Metabacillus sp. B2-18: one gene and its partner. The protein of the gene in region 1 interacts with the protein of each later gene in a pairwise test. Links are inferred from orthologs where the notes say so. Each region holds a gene or a part of one and is shown on either strand. Other genes may lie near its edges.

The links.
Region 2: the proteins of topA (region 1) and LPC09_RS22610 interact in binary tests that used the Escherichia coli proteins (3 or more experiments, as listed by UniProt). The link is inferred for Metabacillus sp. B2-18 from one-to-one orthologs.

Annotation. Positions count from the first base shown.
Region 1 is NZ_CP088245.1:1,919,465-1,922,749, reverse strand. The notes cover bases 65-2,956. They hold topA (type I DNA topoisomerase), read right to left. Parts: upstream 2,603-2,956; coding sequence 527-2,602; downstream 65-526. Other genes in these bases: dprA (DNA-processing protein DprA), read right to left, coding at 2,902-2,956; trmFO (FADH(2)-oxidizing methylenetetrahydrofolate--tRNA-(uracil(54)-C(5))-methyltransferase TrmFO), read right to left, coding at 65-412. Outside these bases: more of trmFO, read right to left, coding at 1-64; more of dprA, read right to left, coding at 2,957-3,285. UniProt on the Escherichia coli protein: Releases the supercoiling and torsional tension of DNA, which is introduced during the DNA replication and transcription, by transiently cleaving and rejoining one strand of the DNA duplex.
Region 2 is NZ_CP088245.1:4,475,523-4,478,668, reverse strand. Bases 325-3,077 are described here. They hold LPC09_RS22610 (YigZ family protein), read right to left. Parts: upstream 2,141-3,077; coding sequence 1,508-2,140; downstream 325-1,507. Other genes in these bases: LPC09_RS22605 (two-component sensor histidine kinase DegS), read left to right, coding at 2,273-3,077; LPC09_RS22615 (LCP family protein), read right to left, coding at 398-1,405. Outside these bases: LPC09_RS22620 (N-acetylmuramoyl-L-alanine amidase family protein), read right to left, coding at 1-264; more of LPC09_RS22605, read left to right, coding at 3,078-3,146.

The DNA of each region.
Region 1 (3,285 bases):
GACCTGTTGCGATAATCGTTGGTCCTGAAGGAATTTCTTCTACCTCTTCATTCATAACAGTTACATTTTGATGACCTTTTACTAACTCTGTCACCTTACCGGCAAATTCATGCCGGTCAACAGCAAGTGCTCCACCAGCCGGAACTGCACACTCATCTGCTGCCTTTATAATAACAGAGTCTAGAATTCTCATTTCTTCTTTCAATACACCGACAGCATTTGTTAAATTGTTTGCTCTTAATGAGTTACTGCAAACTAACTCTGCAAATTTATCAGTATGATGGGCAGGTGTTTGCTTTACAGGTCGCATTTCATACAGTTTTACTTGAATACCCCTTTTGGCTAATTGCCAAGCCGCTTCGCTTCCAGCCAAACCAGCACCTACTACATTTACAACTACATCTTGATTCATCGTGACATGACCCTCCATTAATTAAAAAGACCTTATGTAGAATGGCATTTATTCTTATTACTTATGTTGTCCTAAAAAATATAAGTTAAAAAAGGTGAGCATAAAGTTGCTCACCTACTTTTGTTGTTCCTCTTTATAATCGCATTCCATACATTGAACTTGAACACCTTTTTTAAGCTTTTTCTCAACCAACATATGATTACATTTTGGACAACTTCTTGCTATTGGTTTGTCCCAGGATAAAAACTCACATTCAGGATATTGATCACAGCCATAAAAAATGCGGCGTTTTTTTGACTTTCGTTCAACAATTGTTCCTTCATCACAACTTGGACATTTTACCCCAATATCTTTTACAATTGGCTTCGTATTTCTGCAATCCGGGAAATTTGAGCAAGCCATAAATTTTCCATATCTACCCATTTTATAAACCATATGATGACCACATTCTTCACAATCAACACCAGCTGGTTCATCTTTAATTTCAATTTTCTCCATCTCATTTTCTGCTTTTTCAAGTCTTGGAGAAAAATCCTTATAAAAATTGTCAATAATTTGAATCCACTGAATATGGCCATCCTCAACTTCATCAAGGCTATTTTCCATATTTGCTGTAAATTCAACATTGATTATTTCTGGGAAGAACTCTCTGATCAGTTCTAAAACGATTTCACCCAACTCAGTAGGGATAAAACGTTTATTATCGAGTGAAACATATCCGCGCTTTTGTATCGTATCTAGTGTAGGTGCATAAGTCGATGGTCGACCTATTCCTAGTTCCTCCAACGTTTTTACAAGACGAGCCTCCGTGTACCGTGGTGGCGGCTGTGTAAAATGCTGCGCTGGTTCGATATCCTTTGAATAGACTTCATCGCCTTCTTTTAAATCCGGGAGTAATCTATCTTTTTCCTCAATTTGATCGTCGTTTCCTTCAACATATACTTTCATAAATCCAGGAAACTTAACTTTAGAACCTGTAGCTCTAAACATGACACCGTTATTTACAAGGTCAACACTCATTGTGTCTAATACAGCTGGTGCCATTTGACTAGAAACAAATCTTTCCCAAATCAGTTTATATAATCTTAACTGATCTCTGCTCAGAAATTCTTTTATTGATGCTGGATCACGTAAGGCTGATGTTGGACGAATTGCTTCATGGGCATCTTGAGCATTACTGTTTTTCTTCGCTGTTTTTGCTTGTGTGCCAATAAACTCTTCACCATATTTTTCAGTAATGTAACCAGTTGCTTCAGTCTGGGCCGTTTCTGATATTCTGGTAGAATCCGTTCTCATATAGGTAATTAATCCAACAGTGCCTTCTTTACCTAAATCGATACCTTCGTATAATTGCTGAGCAATCATCATCGTTTTCTTTGCTCTAAAATTCAGCTTACGCGCTGCCTCTTGTTGAAGAGTGGAAGTTGTAAAAGGTACGGCTGGATTTCTTTTTCTTTCCTTTTTCGTCACCTTTTCCACTTTAAATTTATTTTCTTTAATGTTACTCAAAACAGCCTTTACTTCTGATTCATTCTTAAGATCTTGCTTTTCTCCATTTATTCCATAGAAAGAAGCATCAAATTCTTTTTGACCTTTTAAAAATTGACCTTCAATTGACCAATATTCTTCTGGTACAAATTCTTTAATTTCATTTTCCCGATCAATAATTAAACGTACAGCTACAGATTGAACTCTCCCTGCACTTAACCCTTTTTTTACTTTTTTCCAAAGAATCGGGCTTATTTTATAACCAACCAATCGGTCTAATACACGTCTTGCTTGTTGGGCATCAACTAAATCCATATTGATTGAGCGTGGATGCTTGAAAGATTCTTTTATAGCATCTTTTGTAATTTCATTAAATACTACACGGCAATCAGAGTTTACATCAACGTCAAGACTATGTGCTAAATGCCATGCAATCGCTTCCCCTTCGCGATCCGGGTCAGCCGCTAAGTATACTTTTTTTGCTTTTTTAGCAGCTGTTTTTAATTCTTTAAGTACTGAACCTTTTCCTCTTATAGTAATGTATTTTGGTTCAAAATTATGTTCAACATCAACACCAATTTGACTTTTTGGTAGATCACGCACATGACCCATCGATGCCTTTACCTTATATTTTTTCCCTAAATAACGTTCGATTGTTTTCGCCTTTGCAGGTGATTCCACAATGACTAAATAGTCCGACATGCCTGGTATCCTCCTTAAGAGGTATTCTCTCTTTTATATTTCTTGAAATTTTTAGTTCATTAATTAAATTTCTATTTATACATTGAAGGGTTTTCCTCCAAGTAGTTAATAACTAGTAGATTTGATTAAACTCCTATTATCACTGTGTTTCTTCAAAATCTATACTTAAATCTCCACTATTATTAAATATTCCTATATCATTTGTCAAACATAATAAAAAGAAATTACACTAATCATATCCTAATTCAAGCTCAAATAACATGAATATTTTTACTTAATTGTCAAAAAAACACCTGAATTTACATTTCAACTTCTTGAGGAAATTCTTCAAATATATGTGATGCATGTTGTACTAATTTTGCCCCGTTTTGTATTAGTTCATTTCCACCAATACTACACTCATCAAAAATAGATCCTGGTATGGCAAATACTTCTCGGTTTTGCTCCAATGCTTGATGTGCAGTTATTAGTGAACCACTTCTTTGCTTAGCTTGGATAATAAGTGTCCCCAAAGAAATACCACTAATAATTCGATTTCTTTTAGGAAAATGCCATTTTTGAGGTGATGTCGAAGGAGAATGTTCTGAAAGAATAAGATGTGAAGTCATTAGCTTGTTTGCCAACGTTTGATTCTGCCTAGGATATATATGCTCTAATCCTCCACCAATTACGGCAATTGTTTC
Region 2 (3,146 bases), 2.6 Mb from region 1 along the record:
TTTCACGGAGTTCACAGAAATGTTCAGCCATTCCTCATTTGAATTGTTGGTAAAGTCTCCTATGACCCCCACAATTTCTCCTTTTTTCAATGTAGAAACAACATCATAGTTCGTCGTAGCACCTTTATGCATGCTAACAGTATCACCAGTTACTTGACCGATGAAGGGGTAGGGTTCGGTTGATTCCGCCGCATATGTAGAGAACGGCTGACCGATACTTAAAAACAAGAAGGTGACAGCAATAAGTGTTCTAAACCATTTCAATATACCTAGTTCTCCTCTCCTATATTTTATTTGGCAAAAAAATACCTCTGAAAGGGAAATTCAGAGGATAAGTTATATAAATATTCTAACAAACTATAAAAAGTTTGTCTTTGGGAATAATGTCTTAATCTGTCTAGTTTTGATAATCTGAAGAGGTGCTTGTCGAGGTTTGTTGTTCTTGCTCTAAATGTGTTTGTAGCTCAAGCTGCACTTCTTCAAGCATTTCTTCATCCGGAATAAAATAATAAATATCATTAATATATTCATCGCTGCCTTCAATTGTTAGCTTTTCAATATTATCTCCATTAATGTTTGGATATTTTTGTTGTAGGGCGATCGCTTGCGATATTCTAAAATTCGTTTCAACATTGTCTCCGATGTGCATAGCTAGTTCATCAATTTTAAATAAATTAGCTGGAGAGGTGGCTTTGTCGATAATGGCTGTAATAATCTCTTTTTGACGGTCATTTCTTCCAAAGTCTCCGCGAGGATCTCTTTTCCTCATTCTTGCATAGGCAAGAGCTTCTTCACCATCAAGCTCAGCAGGTCCTTCTTCAAAATAAATTCGTTTGCCGTCTTCATCACTGTTCTCGTAAAAATCAAAAGGTACATTGACTGTTACACCATCAAGCTCATCGACAATTGATTTAAACGCTTGGAAGCTAACAGTAGCATAATAATCGATTGGTATGTCCAAAAGTTCTTCTGTTGTTTCAATTGTTAACTCTTTTCCGCCAAAGGCATAGGCGTGATTTATTTTTGTTTCACTTCCATCCTCCGGGAGAGTAACAAATGTATCACGAGGGATACTTAACATTTTTATCGTTTGAAGTGTTGGATTTACGGTGACAACTATTAATGTATCCGTACGTCCATTTTCTCCACCCGAGGAATAATCCTCTACACCCATTAAAAGAATCGAAAATGGATCTTCATTTACTTTAACAGCTGTTTCTCTTCGCTCAGATTTTTCACCGCGTTCCAATTCTGAATACGATTGATTTGCTGCTGCATAGGTTTTATAAATTGTGTAGCCGGTATATCCGCCTACACCTAAAAGAACAAGTAAAAGAAAAAGAAGAATTCGTTTCAAAAAGCTTTTCTTTTTCTTCACTTTTTTATTTTTTAATCTAGTAGCCACTACTATCCCTCATTTATTTAGTGTTTGGGTAGGCTTCGTGAAATGTTTCGCAGGAGGCGCTTGTTTTCTGCGGGCACCTTCTAGATCATCAAAGCTTTGGTATTAAATCGGTTCTTCTAAATAAATATTTTCTCCCTTTATAATGTAACCTTGCCCATTTGTAAGCTCTGTCATCCATTTTTCAAAGGTATTTATGGAAGCTTCTTCAACAAAGGCTTCAATTTCGACTTGCTCTAGGTAATGAATTTCCTTTATTTTATAAATAGAATCTCGCAGTTCATTTTCGACTTTACCTAACCATGTATAGTCGATCTTTGTATGCATCACACGCATCAGCTTGCGTTCAACGATTCCGATTGCTGATAGTCCTTCTGAAACCGATTTTCCGTAAGCGCGAATGAGGCCGCCAGTTCCTAGCTTAATTCCGCCGAAATAACGGGTAACAACAACTACTGTGTCTTTTAACTGTTTCTTTTTCAGAACTTCAAGCATAGGGACACCAGCTGTACCGCTCGGTTCACCGTCATCATTTGCTTTTTGAATGGTATCGTTTTCTCCTATTAAATAGGCTGAACAATTATGATTGGCATCATGATGTTTTTTCTTGATTTGTTGAATAAATTGAGTAGCTTCTTCTTCCGTGTTCACTCGTTCTACATAACAAATAAAACGTGATTTTTGTATAACAATTTCATGCTCTCCATAGCCTTTTACGGTATAATAGTGTGAAAGCATGCTTGTACACCTCCTGACAAGCAAGCAGATTTAGAATAGCACATTCTTTTATTATAAAACGACAAATTTTTTACTTCAATTGTTAAAAATGTGACAAACTAAAATTATGGTATAAAAGTCGGAGGGAAAACAATGAACTCCAGTCAAAAAATAGATAGTAATTTACTTGATGAAATATTAGACAAAATGATTGGGACGGTTGCTGGAAGTAAGGATGAAATCTTTATAATCGGTGAACAGTCCAGACAGCAGTATGAGTCTTTAGTAGAAGAGTTAGTTGAAATCAAAAAGCAAGTGAATACGGTGATTGATGAGGGAGATAAGCTTGAGGTTCAAGCCAGACTTGCCCGAAACCGACTTTCACAGGTGAGTAAAAATTTCAAAGACTTTACTGAAGATGAAATTCGTGAAGCCTATGAAAAAGCTCATAAGCTTCAGGTAGAGCACTCTATGCTTCAGCAGCACGAAAAGCAGCTTCGTGATCGCCGTGATGATTTAGAAAGACGTTTGCTGGGGCTTCAAGAAATTATTGAACGATCAGAAGCGCTTGTTGGACAAATTTCCGTTGTTTTAAATTATTTAAACAGCGATCTTCGCCAAGTTGGTATACTGTTAGAGGATGCCCAGCAAAAGCAGGATTTTGGTTTGCGTATTATAGAAGCGCAGGAAGAAGAACGAAAACGTGTGTCTAGGGAGATTCATGACGGTCCAGCGCAAATGCTTGCGAACGTGATGATGCGTTCTGAGTTAATTGAACGTATTTATCGTGAGAGGGGAGCGGAGGAAGGGTTTAAAGAAATCCGTAACCTTCGAAAAAACGTCCGAAATGCTTTATATGAGGTAAGAAGAATTATTTATGACCTAAGACCAATGGCTTTAGATGACTTAGGACTTATACCCACCCTCAGAAAATATATGGACACAATCGAAGAATATAATGGAAAAACCAAAATTCATTTTCAAAGCATTGGCGAAATTGATGGACACCGACTTCCACCGCGATTTG